Regions from separate parts of the Roseburia sp. AF02-12 genome, predicted to be linked through region 1. Evidence: predicted binding sites of a transcription regulator. Region 1 holds the regulator's gene; each other region holds the start of a gene.
What was found. The regulator Rex, encoded in region 1, represses fermentation and respiration genes when NADH is low (regulators of the CRP and FNR family bind a similar motif). The targets are predictions, from matches to a motif close to ATTGTTAANTANTTAACAAT.

Region 1 (4,221 bases):
ATAACATCTGCCCAGGACAGACATTCTATCAGTTGCTGTGTATCAGCCTTTTTTGCAGAATAGGTAGTAAGAATTGCCTCCGGCACTGCTGTCTGTAAGATAATACGGTTTTCTTCCGGTGTATATATTCTCACCAGACCACAGCCACTGCGATAAGCTGCCTTTGCTGCAAGAACCGCCGCACCTGCCATATTCACGCTTCCGGCAACCAGAAGGACTTTTCCAAAGGTTCCCTTGTTCGAATCAGCAGCACGATTATTTAAAGAATTTAGATCTTCCTTTGTGATTGCATAAGCTGCAGGTCTTTTATCTAACCAGCTTTCTTCTCCAATTCCGATATCCTTAACCGTAATATTTCCGCAGTATTCTGCACCAGGAAATAATACCATTCCGGTCTTGCAGTAAGCAAAGGTTACGGTATCATCTGCTTTGAATGCACCACCTAATACAGCCCCATTATCTGCCGAGACACCGGATGGTATATCCACCGCCAGCCGGTGGGCACTGCTCTGGTTTAGCCGTTCCATCAAGTGCACCAGTTCATCATCTAATTTTCGTGATAATCCTATGCCAAATAACGCATCAATAATCAGGCTGTAGGAATTTGCATCCTCCATTTCATCAATAAATGGTACACCATATGATGTCAAGATTTCATACTGTTCTTTTGCCTGCTTTGAAAAATGTGCTTTATTTCCATAGAGATATACTTCAACCGGAATGTGGGATAAGTATAACAATCTTGCAATTGCCATACCATCGCCGCCGTTATTTCCGGTTCCACACACTACCAGCACGCGGTTACATGAAATTTCTTTTTCCTGTATTACTTCTATCGCAGAAAGTGCTGCCCGCTCCATCAGAACCATGGATGGCACTTTAAAATGTTCGATTGTATTGGTATCACATGTTTTCATTTCCCGGGAATTTACAAGATATTCCATAAATTAATTCCTTTCGTCCGCATTTTCCACCGCTTTTTTTCCCTTCAGACGGTCTTCATCTTCCTGCCGCAGATCAAATATATTTAAAATATCCACACCAAAAATATCATGCATATAAGAATAAATCTGCCGGTTGTTGATTTCACGGTTCTGTTTTTTGATGATATTTTTCTTAAGTTCTACCCTTACCTTATCAATCCAGGCCGTAATTTCATCTGCTTCTTTGCTGTTCTGTCTTAGTCTCTCATAGCAGTAACGCATGCTTTCTAACATAAGTTCCTGATTTGCACTGTTTATATTTCGTGGAAGTTCAATTAATTCATCCTCAATTTCTTCCATTTTGACATTGACTTCATCAATCAGTCTCTTGTCTTCATCTAATTTTCTGGAAGAAATATCCCCCTCATTTTCCTCATGAGTTCCTTCCATGTTGACAACAATGCTTTTCATCAACCGATTCTTTGTCTTTTTCAGTTCTTTCAAATCATTATTAAGCTTTCCCTGCTGTTCTAACAACTGATTTAACTTTTCTTCCAGCTGCTTGATTTCACTGGTTTTTCCGCTTAAAGCAAAAAGCCTGTGCCATTTCTGATCCAATACAAGTATTGGTACTTTTCTGCTTTCTAATGCTTCCAGAAATTCCTTGTCATCTTTCATGCAAAACACCTCTATTCCAGCGTTTCCTTTTTCCTTTTGTTCTTTGTCATGTTATAGGATAACTGCATCAGGCTGTCTGATAAATGTACATTTTCCACTACAACATTTTCATCCAACACTTCCAGATCTACATGGGCAAAATTCCAGATTGCATGTACACCAAGGCTTACCAGCTGGTTTGCCACAGCATCTGCCTTTTCTTTCGGCATAGTCAGTGTAGCAATATCTACCTTATGTGTCTTTACAAATTCTTCCAGTTTATCAATCATTTCGATTTTATTGCCACGAATGGATTTTCCGCATAACTCCGGATTCACGTCAAACAATCCTACTATGACGAAGCCGAGTTTTTCAAACTTCACATAATTGGCAAGTGCCTGTCCTAAGTTACCAGCTCCAATAATAATAATATTATGCTGTTCATTTAATCCCATAATCTTTCCAATTTCTTCATACAGAAATTGTACATTGTAACCATATCCCTGCTGTCCAAAACCACCAAAATTATTTAAATCCTGTCTGATCTGCGATGCGGTCACTTTCATTCTTGCACTCAGTTCATTCGATGAAATACGTTCTACCCCTTCATCTAAAAGTTCCCCCAGATATCGGTAATATCTTGGCATTCTACGAATTACTGCCTGTGATATTTCTTTGCTCATTCTGCCAGTTCCTCCTGCTCTCAATACCCTACAATAATTATAGTTTCTTGCCGAAAGGATGTCAATGTGTTACAACTTTAACAATCTTTCTGTAAACTTAATTCTTCCCATTTTGCATAGAGTTCTTCCAGAGCTGCCTCTTCCTGCATCTGCTCCTCATGGATTTTGTTTAATTCATAGGAATTTGATGCTACCTCCGGCTTTGACAGTTCATCATTTAATGCTTCTATCTTTGCCTCTCTCTTAGCAATTTCATCTTCTGTACGCTTTAATTCGTTTTCCAGCTTACGTTTTGCTGCCTGCTGTTTCTTCATTTCTTCCCAGCTTAACTTCTGTTTTCCTCCGCCGGATATCTGCTCTGTTCCATTATTTTCTCCAGTTCCATCGGAAACAATGACATTTCCTTTTGCCACTGAATTGTCTGCACGATCCTGTGTAGCTGTGCCAAACGCCGCTAACTCCTGAACTTCCTTTTTCTCCAGATAATAATCGTAATTTCCAATATAATTTAGAATTGTTTCATTCTTTAAATCAAGAATTCTGCTGGCAGTTTTATTAATAAAATAACGGTCATGGGATACATAAAGCACCGTTCCGGTATAGGAATTGATGGCTGACTCTAAAATTTCCTTTGACATAATATCAAGGTGGTTGGTCGGCTCGTCTAAAATTAAGAAGTTCGCATTGGATAACATCAGTTTTGCCAGTGAAACACGACCTCTTTCTCCACCACTGATATCACGAATCCGCTTAAACACATCATCATCCGTAAATAAAAATGCCGCTAACACATTTCGAATCTTCGTTGCCTTCAGATTCGGATAAGCATCTGCAATTTCATCAAATAACGTCTTATCCGGGTCTAAGTTCTGATGCTCCTGATCGTAATATCCGATTTCCACATTGCTTCCAAGCTTTATCTCCCCGGCATCTGCGTCTACAATTCCATTGATTATCTTTAAAATGGTGGTTTTCCCGGTACCGTTATTTCCGATTAAAGCAACTTTTTCCCCTCGCTTAATCTGAAAATCAATGTTTGAAAACAGTTTATGCTCGTAAGATTTTGAAAGACCTTTCACCGAAAGTACATCATTTCCACTGGTAATTTCCGGCTCCAATGTAATATGCATATCTGTTTTTTCATCGATTGGCTTCTCAATACGTTCTATTTTATCCAATGCCTTCTCACGGCTTTCCGCACGCTTAATGGACTTTTCCCGGTTAAAGGATTTTAACTTGGATATTACTTCTTCCTGGTGCTTGATTTCCCGCTGCTGGTTATAATACTGTCGCAAAAGACTTTCCCGCTGTATTTCCTTCTGCCTCGCATATGCGGTATAATTTCCCGGAAATACCGTTGCCGTATGGCGGGATATTTCCACTACCTTCGTAACAATCCGGTCTAAGAAATAACGGTCATGGGCTACGATAATTACGGCTCCTTTATAATTCAAAAGATAGTTTTCAAGCCATGCAATGGATGCCATATCAAGGTGGTTGGTCGGCTCGTCGAGCATGATAATGTCAGGCTTGGTTACCAGAAGTCTGCCTAATGCCACTCTGGTCTTCTGTCCTCCGGATAACTCTGACATTTTCTTTCCGAAATCATTTTCCGAAAAACCAAGTCCCTTTAACACACCGTTTATCTCACTGCGAAAAGTCAGTCCGCCCTCTAATTCAAAGGCATGGCTGAAACGGTTATACTGCTCCATATATTTCTCTAATTCATCTGCGCTTACATGCTGCATGTCTTCTTCCATTTTACGAAGCTTTTCTTCTTTTTCGATTAATGCATCGCAGGCATGAAGCACTTCATTATAAATGGTCTCGTTGCTGTCTTTATCCTGATACTGGGCAAGATAACCGATGGTTTTTCCTTTTGCAACGGTTACCTCGCCACTGTCCGGTGCCAGCTCTCCCACTATAATTTTCAATAACGTAGATTTGCCGGCACCATT
Region 2 (4,221 bases), 450 kb from region 1:
TGGTTAACTGCTGCTGCAGAATCTCCACCACCGATGATGGTTGTTGCATCTGTATCAGCTAAAGCTTTTGCTACAGCGATAGTACCTGCTGCAAGAGTTGGGTTCTCGAATACACCCATAGGTCCGTTCCAAACAACAGTCTTAGCAGTCTTAACAGCATCTGCGAAAAGTGTCTGTGTCTTAGGTCCGATATCACAGCCTTCTCTGTCTGCCGGCATCTTGTCTGCATCATAAGTTTCTACTTCAACTGGAGCATCGATAGGATTTGGGAAATCTTTGATCGTTACAGCATCTACCGGAAGAAGAAGTTTCTTTCCAAGTTTCTCTGCCTTTGCCATCATTTCTTTACAATAATCGATCTTAGTATCATCTACTAAAGAGATTCCGATTTCATATCCTTTTGCTTTTAAGAATGTGTAAGCCATACCACCACCGATGATTAAGGTATCACATTTCTCAAGTAAGTTGTTGATTACATTTAATTTATCAGCAACTTTTGCACCACCAAGGATTGCAACGAATGGTCTTACCGGATTCTCTACTGCATTTCCAAGGAAGTCGATTTCTTTCTGCATTAAGTATCCAACTACTGCAGTGTCAACTAACTGTGCAACACCTACGTTAGAACAATGTGCTCTGTGAGCTGTTCCGAATGCATCATTTACAAATACATCACAGATAGAAGCAAGGTCTTTAGAGAAAGCTTCTCCGTTCTTTGTCTCTTCTGGTCTGAAACGTGTATTCTCAAGTAAGATAACATCGCCATCGTTCATAGCTGCTACTGCTGCTCTTACGTTCTCACCAACAACTTCAGGGTCAACAACGAATTTAACTTCCTGTCCTAATAACTCTGTAAGTCTTGCTGCTACTGGTGCAAGAGTTTTGGTCTGTTTGTCTTCTTCTGTTTTTACTTTTCCTAAATGGGAGCAAAGGATAACCTTTCCACCATCAGCGATTAATTTCTTGATTGTAGGAAGCGCTGCAACCAGACGGTTCTCGTCTGTAATCTTTCCTTCTTTTAATGGTACGTTGAAATCACATCTGCAAAGAACGCGAAGTCCTTTTACATTAATATCATCTATAGATTTTTTATTTAATGACATATTAAGTAGTCTCCTTTAAATTTTATTTCTAATAGCAAGAAAGAGCCCGGTCCTAAAAGACCGGACCCTTTTCCTGAGTCTTATCTGCACTCTGGCAGCCTGTCGCTTAAAAAAGTAGTCTACCGTGCAGTGATTGTTCGTTAAACTACGGGAAACACGCTTTGCGGGTTTCTCTCGTAAATTATGCTAACTCGCTGAAGTATTTGATTGTACGAACCATCTGAGATGTGTAGCTGTTCTCGTTATCATACCAAGAAACAACCTGTACTTCGTACAGATCATCAGATACCTGGTTAACCATGGTCTGTGTTGCATCGAACAGAGAACCGAATCTCATTCCAACGATATCAGAAGATACGATTTCGTCTTCGTTGTATCCGAAGGACTCATTAGCTGCTGCTTTCATAGCTGCATTGATATCTTCTTTTGTAACGCCAGCTTTCTTAACAACTGCTGTTAAGATTGTTGTAGATCCTGTAGGGGTTGGAACACGCTGAGCAGATCCGATTAATTTTCCGTTCAGTTCTGGGATAACAAGTCCGATAGCTTTTGCTGCACCAGTGCTGTTTGGAACGATGTTAACTGCTGCTGCACGAGATCTTCTTAAATCACCTTTTCTCTGTGGTCCATCAAGAGTCATCTGATCACCTGTGTAAGCATGGATTGTTACCATGATACCAGACTGGATTGGAGCATATTTATTTAATGCATCAGCCATAGGTGCTAAGCAGTTTGTTGTACAAGAAGCTGCTGAAATGATTGTATCAGATGCTTTTAATGTCTCATGGTTTGTGTTGTATACGATTGTAGGAAGGTCATTACCTGCTGGAGCAGAAATAACAACTTTACGAGCACCTGCATTGATGTGTGCCTGTGCTTTTTCTTTGCTTGTATAGAAACCTGAACACTCTAATACAACGTCAACTTTTAATTCACCCCATGGGCAGTTGTTTGCATCTGGGAATGCATAGATTTTGATTTCTTTTCCACATACGATGATAGAATCATCTGTGCAGGATACTTCATCAGCATGCTCATATTTACCCTGAGAAGAATCATATTTTAACAAGTGTGCTAACATTTTAGGGCTTGTTAAATCGTTGATTGCTACTACTTCGTATCCTTCAGCACCAAACATCTGTCTGAATGCCAGACGACCAATACGGCCGAATCCATTAATTGCTACTCTTACTGCCATTATTAATTCCTCCTAGAAATTTAATATAAAATATCTTTATTTGGGATTGTACCCAATCTGGTATTATTCTAACCAATTTTTGTCGAAAGTTCAAGTAGTTCCCATCACTTTGTTAATTTTTTCACTATTTTTATTTCTTCTTTCTCATTTTCAAACAAATGTTACAATAGCTTTTCCATTTTTCATACTGTCTTTTGACAGATTGTCAAATTTCTATTATAGTATTCTGTGTATTATATACAAAGATTTTACTATACTTGTGAAAATGTAACATTTTTCTTAGTAGAAATGTGTAAACACTGGGTAAGGTTTGTGCAATATGTAGGGGAAAGGAATAGGAAAGCTTCTTCCCGAAAACACTGGAGCGGTTATAATGTGAGAATCCGCAGCACTTCACGGGCAGTATTTTTCTTGAAATTAGGCTGTCTTTCCGGCTGCTTTGACCGGATACTGCTTTTGTCTGCCAGCAGCGGATACCACACTTTGTCTGAAGGGACTCTAAGAATTCCTGCAAAGATATTTGATTTGCGGCAACCGGCACAAATTCATATCCATATTCAGATTGTGCCTCGCTGGTACATCCATGTACCAGCGTTGCCGGGTTGCAAAAGGAATTCTACGAGTCCCTAACAGACGCTGTTCACGGTATCCGCATGCCGGCAGACAAAATGCAGTATACTGTCAAACATTGGAAAGACTGCTTATTATAAAAGAAAGAAAAATACTGCAGGTTGAAGTGCCGGCTTCTTACATACAAACGTTCCGGTGCTTTTGGGAAGAAGCTTTCTCATCCAGTTCCCCACCTGCACAACCTTACCCGCCATACACCCCACAGAAAGGAGTACACTATGCTTTGGGACACACATATGCACACTGCTTTTTCTACCGACAGTGAGACCTCACCAGAATCCATGATTAAAGCCTCTATCGAACTGGGACTTGGCGGAATCTGCATTACCGACCATATGGATTATGATTATCCAAAAGAACATCCGGAGGATGAACCGGAATTTATCTTAGACACTCCGGTCTACTTCCCAACTATCCAGAAGCTGGGCCAGCAATACAAAGATAAAATAAAAGTGCTGACCGGCATTGAGCTTGGATTGCAGCCTCATCTTGCAGCGAAACATCAGGAACTGATAAGCCGATATGACTTTGATTTTGTCATCGGCTCTTCCCATGTAATCCACGGCAAAGACCCTTACTACTCCCGCTTTTTTGAAGGAAAAACCGAACAGCAGGCTTACCAGGAATATTTTGAATCTATCCTGGAAAATCTTGCGGTATTTGATCATTTTGATGTATATGGACATATCGATTATGTGGTACGCTACGGTCCAAACCGGAACCTTGAATATTCTTATCAGAAATATGCCGATGTCATTGATGCGATTTTAGAAAAGCTCATTGATATGGGAAAAGGAATTGAAATCAATACCGGTGGTTTCAAATATGGTCTGGGACATCCGAATCCAACAGAAGATATTATAAAACGTTATCACGAACTAGGCGGTGAAATCATTACCATCGGTGCCGACGCCCACAAACCGGAGCATGTTGCATTTGATTTTGCAAAAGTACCGGACATTTTAAAGGCAGCGGGCTTTCAGTATTTTACTGTATTCGAAAAGAGAAAACCGGCTTTTCTTCCGTTGTAAACTATGGGAATCACGCTTTACGAATTTCTCTTCTTATTGCGGTGTTCACCAAATCTGTATGCAGGCATGCGATTTTTCCTGTGTATGCAAAAGTAACGGCGCGGTTCGTCAACTGCGGAAACAACATAAATACAGTAAAGGGCACTTATCATGTCTCCTAAGTTGACAAACCACGCCGCCTTTTTCTATCATAAGAAAATTGTTTTTACTTCAAATCCTACCCCAGCAGATGCAGCCGTTCGAATGCATGATACAGTCC
Region 3 (4,221 bases), 200 kb from region 1:
GTCGGTATCCTGCTTGGACCAAATGGTGCCGGAAAATCAACCATTATAAAGAGTATTGCAGGACTCCTTCGCTATGAAGGCGGTGTTGGTATTAATGGAATGAAGGCAAGAAGCCTGGAAGCAAAGAAAATATTTGGCTATGTACCGGAGATTCCGGCAATGTTTGAAGCGCTGACGGTGCGGGAGCATATCGAATATGTGAAGCGGGCATATAACAGTGACATTACAGAGGAAGAAATAGATGCACTGCTGACACGTTTTGAACTTCTGGATAAACAGGAGAAGCTGGGAAATGAATTATCCAAAGGAATGATGCAGAAGGTCAGTATCTGTTGTGCACTTGCTATTCATCCAAAGGTTGTGATGTTGGATGAGCCAATGGTTGGACTTGACCCGGCAGCCATAAAAGAACTGAAAGAAGTTGTGCTGGAGTTAAAAGAGAAAGGCTGTACCATTCTTATCAGTACCCATATGCTTGAAATGGTAAAAGATTTGTGGGATGTGATGTTTGTAATGGAACAAGGGAAAATTATAGCAACATTTAACAAAAATGAAATTGCGGATAAAGACATAGAAGAACTGTTCTTTGAAGTGACAGAACCAAAGACTGGTGGTGAAGAACATGAGTAGTCTTTCCTTTGTTTTTTTCCAGACCATTAAGAATAAAGTGAAGCGGAACCTGAAACGGCCACAGACTTTTCTTGCACTGGTATTTGTTGTTTTATATGCAGCATTGGTATTGTATGGACTTGGTTCCATGTCTGTCGATTTCGGATTAAACAGCCCGGAAGGAATTGCAACTGTTTTATCCGTACTGATGGTTATGATTGTTCCGGCAAATCTGATTTCCTATATCAAGAGAAAAGGACTGTTGTTCCGCCCGTCAGAAGTACATTTTGTATTTGCTGCACCGGAAGAACCGAAGAAAGTTATTCTTCATGCCGGAATGAAGCAGTTCTTAACCAATTTTATTGTTGAACTATTTGTACTGGTACTTGGAATTGGAGTATTTGGTGTTACACCATATAAGATGATTTTATATTTCCTTTATGCTGGTGTACTGGAAAATATTTTAGAGGGAGCGTTAATGATTATCTGCTATGGAAATGAAACACTTCCTAAACAGTTCTTTACCGTACTTACTTATATTATGTATGGAGTAATGGCAGCTTTTGCACTGGTGGCAATCTACTTTGTTTCGGTGAAAGGTATGCAGTTATCTGTGTTTGTGGACTTAATCCAGCTTCCGGTGGTACAGCTGATTCCGATTATAGGCTGGGAAATTGCATTGATTCAGCTTATTATCATAGGTCCTGCAGGAATCAATGTGGTGGCAACCGTACTTCTTTTAATCAGTACTGTTTTGCTGGTACTTTATGCGAAAAAGATGAAGTGTACCGGAGAATTCTATGAAGATGCTGCAAAATTTGCAGAAGATTATGATGACCGGATGAAACGCTCGAAAAAGGGCGAGGTTGTAGTGGGAAATGGCAAGAAAAAGTATTTACGGAATGTAAAGATGGCTTATAAGGGAACTTACGCTAAAGCAATTTTCTACCGGCAGGTATTAGAATACCGTAAAAACCGTTTCTTTATCTTTGGCTGGAATTCGGTGCTGTTTCTGGTTATAGGTGTGGCAATTGCGGTTGTCTCTTATTATAATAAAATTTCCAGCCAGCCTTTTAAAATGTTTGTAATTCCGGGCGTCATTGCCTATGTTATCTTTATTTTCAGCGGTTATAAGACGAAGTGGTCGAAGGAATTGGCAAATCCATACACCTATCTGATTCCGGACAGTAATTTTAAGAAAATGTGGTATGCCACCAAAATGGAGCATATCCGTGCGCTGATTGACGGACTTCTGATTACGCTGCCGGGCAGTATCGTAATGGGACTTCCGGTGTCTTACATGATTTTGACCGTCATTTTATATATGTGCCTGAATGCTAATAAGCTTTATATGAATATGCTGGCAGATGTCGTGATAGGGAAAATGTTTGGAGAACTGGGCAGAACGATTCTTCGGATGCTGTTCCAGGGACTGGTATTATGTGTCGGAATCATTGTGGCAGTAGCAACGGGAGCGTTCATTTCCGTGACTGCAGGATTTATTATGATGATAGTCGTTATATTCCTGCTGACACTGGTTGGAGCAATCGGAGCATCCTTTGCATTTGAGCGGATGGAGGCATTAGATTAACAAATTGAGAAAATTAAGGGGCATTTCCTGTAAAAAAGACTGGACTAATGTAAAAAAATGTGAGAAAATGAGGGCGGTGTGTTAAATGTATAACAAAGTTTAACATGATATATATTTCATATCGAAAGGAGTCTTATAATGATTTACACGAAGGAAGTCGAAAACATGTGTCCTGTTGCCAAGGGCGCAAAACATGAGCCAGCTCCAATTCCAGAAGAAGGAAAATGGGTTCATTCCAAAAAAATTGAAGATATTTCAGGATTTACACACGGTGTAGGCTGGTGTGCACCACAGCAGGGTGCCTGCAAGCTTTCATTAAATGTAAAAAATGGTGTGATTGAAGAAGCACTGGTTGAGACAATCGGATGCTCAGGTATGACACATTCAGCAGCAATGGCAGCAGAGGTTCTTCAGGGAAAAACAATTCTTGAAGCATTAAATACTGACCTTGTTTGTGACGCAATCAATACAGCAATGAGAGAGTTATTCTTACAGATCGTTTACGGACGTACTCAGAGTGCATTCTCTGATGACGGACTTGCAGTAGGTGCTGGTCTGGAAGATTTAGGAAAAGGACTTCGTTCCCAGGTTGGTACTATGTACGCAACAAAGGAGAAAGGTGTTCGTTACTTAGAGATGGCTGAAGGTTATGTAACAGGCATCGCTCTTGACGAGAACAACGAAGTTATCGGATATCAGTTCGTTTCTCTTGGAAAAATGACAGACTTTATCAAAAAAGGTGATGACCCTAACACTGCATGGGAAAAAGCAAAAGGCCAGTATGGTCGTGTAGCTGATGCTGTTAAGATCATTGACCCAAGAGAAGAGTAAGAAAGGAGAGACGAAGATAATGGCATTATTTGAAGGATATGAAAGAAGAATTGACCAGATTAACGCTGTATTAAACAGCTATGGTATCAGCTCTATTGAAGAAGCTGAAAAAATTACAAAAGCTGCTGGACTTGATGTATATGATCAGGTAAAGAAAATCCAGCCTATCTGTTTCGAGAACGCTTGCTGGGCTTACACTGTAGGTGCTGCAATCGCAATCAAAAAAGGATGCAAAAGAGCTGCTGATGCTGCCGCAGCAATCGGTGAAGGTCTTCAGGCATTCTGTATTCCAGGTTCTGTTGCTGACCACAGAAAAGTAGGTCTTGGACATGGTAACCTTGGAAAAATGTTATTAGAGGAAGAGACAGAGTGCTTCTGTTTCTTAGCTGGACACGAGTCTTTTGCAGCTGCTGAAGGTGCAATCGGAATCGCTGAGAAAGCAAACAAAGTACGTCAGAAACCACTTCGTGTTATCTTAAACGGACTTGGAAAAGACGCTGCACAGATTATCTCCCGTATCAACGGATTTACATTTGTTGAGACACAGTATGATTACAAAGCAGCTAAACTTAACGTTGTATATGAAAAAGCATATTCTAACGGACTTCGTGCAACTGTAAAATGTTACGGTGCTGATGATGTTCAGGAAGGTGTTGCAATCATGCATCATGAGAACGTAGGTGTTTCCATTACCGGTAACTCTACCAACCCAACACGTTTCCAGCATCCAGTAGCAGGTACATACAAGAAAGAATGTATCGAGCAGGGTAAGAAATACTTCTCCGTAGCATCCGGCGGTGGTACAGGACGTACACTTCACCCAGATAACATGGCTGCAGGTCCTGCATCTTATGGTATGACAGATACTATGGGACGTATGCATTCTGATGCACAGTTTGCAGGTTCTTCTTCCGTACCAGCTCACGTTGAGATGATGGGCTTAATCGGAATGGGTAATAACCCAATGGTTGGTGCTACAGTAGCAGTTGCCGTTTCCGTCGAGGAAGCAGCAAAAGCTGGTAAATTCTAAATAGAAAGCTTGATTTTATAGGCTTTTTGGAGAGTCTTTGGAGAAATCCGAAGACTCTCTTATTTTTTATAAAAGTACATGTGGACGAAAATAATATTGAAATGTCCACATCTCGTCCATGTAAATTTAAAATGTGGACGAGGTATGTTATACTCCTAAT
Region 4 (4,221 bases), 920 kb from region 1:
TCCTCCGGGCAGTCTGAAAGTGCTGCTACATCCGGCAGCTCCTTTAAAAACCGGACAAAATATGGTTTTACCGCTTCCACTCTGGTCTGCTGCAGCATAATTTCAGACACCCACACCCGGTATGGGGTCGGCTCATTGCGCCAGGGCAACACTCTGGCATGGTCTTTAAACCAATTTAATAATGGTTCTATCAGGGTTGTCAGGTCAAATGGTTCTCTCATGATTCCTCTTTCTAATTCTAATTCTATTTCTGTTTCGTGGGTGCAGGGTTGTACGTTGCTATCGATAGTTTGAACCGAGCATATCCCGGCAGTCCGTTAAGTTCTGATGCCACATAAAGCCGATAAGTGGCACTAAGAATTTCGAAGGGATACAGCCTTCGCTGGCAACCGGTGCAAATTCACATCCATGTTCATATGCACCTCGCTGGCACATCCCTGTGCCAGCGTTGCCGGATGCCGGACGAAATTCCAAGTGCCACTAACCGCCTTTATCAGGCATCCTTACTTAACGGACTGTCCGGGTATCTTATCAACAATACCATCTACTCACGTAAATCAAATGCATCACATAATAATTTTCCAATTATTAGAACTGTGCTACGAATTCAGCAATTTTCTCCAGACAGGCACGAATGACATCCTGCGAATATGCATAGGAGCACCGTACAAAGCCTTCTCCGCATGTACCGAAGGCATTTCCCGGGATAACGGCTACCTTCTGTTCCTGCAACAGGCGGTTACAGAATTCTTCACTGGTAAGTCCTGTTTTTCGAATGTCCGGAAATACATAGAATGCACCTTCCGGTTCTGCTACGGATAATCCCATCTTACGGAATCCCTCTACCATCAGTGTTCTTCTGGCATCATACTCTTCCCGCATGACTGCAATCTCTTCATCTCTCACCGGACTGGTCAATGCTTCCAATGCCGCATACTGACTGGTGGTTCCTGCTGACATAGTTGTAAACTGATGTATTTTATTCATATGGAAAATAACATCCTTTGGTCCTGCTGCAATTCCCATACGCCATCCGGTCATGGCAAATGCTTTGGAAAATCCGTTTAATACAACGCAGCGCTCATACATGCCCGGAAGGGATGCGATGGAAACATGTTTCTTTCCATAGGTTAATTCTGCATAGATTTCATCGGTAATCACGAACAAATCATGTTCCTTTACCACTTCTGCGATTGCCTCTAAATCTTCCTTTTCCATAATGGCTCCGGTCGGATTGTTCGGATAGGAAATCAGTAAGACTTTGGATTTCTCCGTTATCTTTTCCTCTAACTGTTCTCTGGTCAAACGGAATTTATTCTCCGCTCTTAATTTTAATGATACCGGAACACCGCCACATAATTCAATACATGGAATATAGGAAACGTAGGAAGGTTCTGCCACTAAGACTTCCTCTCCCGGATTCACCAGTGTCCGAAGAGCTAAATCAATTCCTTCGCTGGCTCCCATGGTAATCAGTATTTCGTCCTGTTTATCATAATGCAAATCAAATTTTGTCAGATAATCCGCTGCCGCTGCACGCAGCTCTACCGTTCCGCGGTTATCGGTGTATTTGGTATCCCCCTTTTTTATAGAAGCAATCGCTGCCTCTCTTACATGCTCCGGTGTCGGGAAATCCGGTTCGCCTACACCCAGTGAAAGTGCGCCTTCCATGGTATTTGCCACATCAAAGAAATCCTTGATTCCGGAATCCGGCATATCCTGTACGGTTTTTGATAAGTATGATTTTGTATCTTTCATTTTCATTGACCTCTCTTTGTACAAGTCCTGTCATGTAATTACGCAATTATTTTTTAGAAGCAGTGGTTTTCGAATTTTAAGCAGCTTTTCTATAGCCTTTTTAGAAATCAGAATGCTACAATTCTAAAAAAGAGCTTTTTTCTCTTGGGATAATGCCTGTTTTTCCAATGTTTGACAGTATGCCTTCTGCGGTTCGCCTGATTACGGATATCATTTAGGTGCCTTGCTAGCAGCTCTTGGCATTTCTTTTGTCAACTGGCAATCCTGGCACATGGATGTGTCAGGAAGGCGCATTGGAGCACGGATGTGACTATGCGCCGGTTGCCGGAAAAACAGCTTTATAAGCAGAAATGCCTAGAGCTGCTTAAAGGTGCCTTAGATATCCGTAACAGACGGACCACAAAAGGCATCCGGTCAAAGCAGGCGGCAAAACAGACAACAATAAGAAAAAAGCACTTTTAAGAATTGTATACATTCTGCTTTCAACAAAAAATCTTATAGAAAAGCTGCTTAAAATTCCAAAAATCCGCTTTCTCACAAAAACCATTGCGTAATCACATGACAAGTCTTTTCCTATTGTAGCACAATCCCTGTAAAATACCAGTTTTTATTGACAAATCCCCCCAAAAGTTATACCATTATAAGTATTGAAACATTGTTAATAATTTATCAATCAGGAGGGTCCTATTTCATGAACAACTTAACTTTAACAGTTGAAAACGAAATTGCAGTTCTTACTATTACCAGACCTGCAGCATTAAACGCATTGAATTCCGAAACATTGGATGAACTGAACACTGTTCTTACCGAAATTGAAGGAAGAGACGATATCAAAGTCGTTATCTTAACCGGTGGTGCTGATAAGAAAGGTAACGAATTCAAATCTTTCGTTGCTGGTGCTGACATCGCTGAGATGGTTAACTTCTCTGCTGCTGAAGCAAGAGCATTCGGTATGAAAGCTTCTGTTCCATTCTTTAAATTAATGAATATGAGACAGGTAACTATTGCTGCTGTTAATGGATTCGCTTTAGGTGGCGGATGCGAAATTTCTATGGCATGTGATATCCGTATTGCTTCTGACAACGCAGTATTCGGACAGCCTGAGTGTGGTCTTGGAATCATCCCAGGATTCGGTGGTACACAGAGACTTGCCCGTCTTGTTGGCATGGGACGTGCAAAAGAAATGATCTTCACCTGCGATAACATCGATGCAAACGAAGCATACCGCATCGGACTTGTAAACAAAGTTGTTGCAAAAGAAGAATTAATGCCAACCGCAAAAGCTATGGCAGAGAAAATTATCTCTAAAGGAAGCTATGCAGTATCTATCGCAAAAGCTGCTATCAACAACGGATATGATATGGATATCAAGAATGCTGTTGAAATGGAAGCTAACCTGTTTGGCGTAACCTGCTCTACCCATGATAAAAAAGAAGGCATGAGTGCTTTCTTAGAGAGAAGAGCTGCTGACTTAACAGATTTCTAATTGAACTTATACTTAGACAATATCAAAGGGGATATTCCAGTATCATCTGGGATATCCCCTTTCATAAAAGGAGAATGCATCATGTTAGATAAAAAAATTGGTTTTATCGGAAGCGGTAATATGGGTCGTGCCATGATTGGCGGAATTATCTCTTCCGGTCTGGTTCCTGCCAGCCACCTGATTGCCAGTGCGAAAACCCAGGTCACACTGGATACACTTTCTGAGCAGTATGGTATCCGCACCACCTTAGACAATGAGACTGTTGCTGTAGAATCCGATATCATTTTTCTTGCTGTAAAACCATATCTTTATGAAACAGTCATCAAAGAAATCAAAGACAGTGTTACCGATGACAAAATCATAGTTGCCATTGCTGCCGGACAGACCATTTCACGGATTGAATCTTTATTCAGCAAAGATATTAAACTGGTTCGTACCATGCCAAATACACCGGCTATGGTTCAGGAAGCCATGTCTGCCATTACCCCAAATGAGCATATCACAGAAGAAGAAACCAAAATGGTTGTCTCTCTCTTTGAAAGCTTTGGTAAAGCAGAAATTGTACCGGAAAGTCTTATGGATGCCGTAGTCGGAGTCAGTGGTTCCTCACCGGCTTATGTCTATATGTTTATTGAAGCAATGGCTGACGCAGCCGTTAATGACGGAATGCCGCGTGCCCAGGCTTATAAATTTGCTGCCCAGTCCGTTCTTGGTGCAGCTAAAATGGTATTAGAGACCGGTAAACATCCGGGTGAATTAAAGGATGCAGTCTGCTCCCCGGCCGGAACTACCATTGCTGCTGTGGCTAAATTAGAGGAAGGCTCTTTCCGCAGCACCGTAATTGCTGCCCAGAATGCCTGCTCTGAAAAATCCCGTGCCATGAGCAAACTCTCCGATTGATATTAAAGGCATATAAGAAACCCCGGAAGGACTAATTTACTGATATGTACCCAGAATCCTGGACACATATTTACGAA

Region 2: the regulator Rex is predicted to act here: its motif matches at 2,410-2,429, upstream of gap (type I glyceraldehyde-3-phosphate dehydrogenase).
Region 3: the regulator Rex is predicted to act here: its motif matches at 2,278-2,297, upstream of DV740_RS03940 (iron-sulfur cluster assembly scaffold protein).
Region 4: the regulator Rex is predicted to act here: its motif matches at 2,413-2,432, upstream of DV740_RS07360 (enoyl-CoA hydratase-related protein).

What each region holds. Positions count from the first base shown of each region.
Region 1 covers NZ_QTXS01000001.1:584,165-588,385, reverse strand. Annotated here, with positions in the region: gene DV740_RS02775 (NAD(P)H-hydrate dehydratase) at 1-944, opposite strand, end outside; gene DV740_RS02770 (hypothetical protein) at 948-1,601, opposite strand; gene DV740_RS02765 (redox-sensing transcriptional repressor Rex) at 1,613-2,263, opposite strand; gene DV740_RS02760 (ABC-F family ATP-binding cassette domain-containing protein) at 2,341-4,221, opposite strand, start outside.
Region 2 covers NZ_QTXS01000001.1:129,496-133,716, reverse strand. Annotated here, with positions in the region: gene DV740_RS00600 (phosphoglycerate kinase) at 1-1,103, opposite strand, end outside; gene gap (type I glyceraldehyde-3-phosphate dehydrogenase) at 1,285-2,301, opposite strand; gene DV740_RS00590 (histidinol-phosphatase HisJ family protein) at 3,150-3,962, shown strand; gene DV740_RS00585 (HAD family hydrolase) at 4,180-4,221, opposite strand, start outside.
Region 3 covers NZ_QTXS01000001.1:789,144-793,364, reverse strand. Annotated here, with positions in the region: gene DV740_RS03950 (ABC transporter ATP-binding protein) at 1-630, shown strand, start outside; gene DV740_RS03945 (putative ABC exporter domain-containing protein) at 623-2,200, shown strand; gene DV740_RS03940 (iron-sulfur cluster assembly scaffold protein) at 2,339-3,031, shown strand; gene DV740_RS03935 (GGGtGRT protein) at 3,051-4,061, shown strand.
Region 4 covers NZ_QTXS01000001.1:1,509,122-1,513,342, forward strand. Annotated here, with positions in the region: gene mutY (A/G-specific adenine glycosylase) at 1-221, opposite strand, end outside; gene DV740_RS07350 (hypothetical protein) at 280-474, opposite strand; gene DV740_RS07355 (pyridoxal phosphate-dependent aminotransferase) at 589-1,758, opposite strand; gene DV740_RS07360 (enoyl-CoA hydratase-related protein) at 2,450-3,244, shown strand; gene proC (pyrroline-5-carboxylate reductase) at 3,326-4,144, shown strand.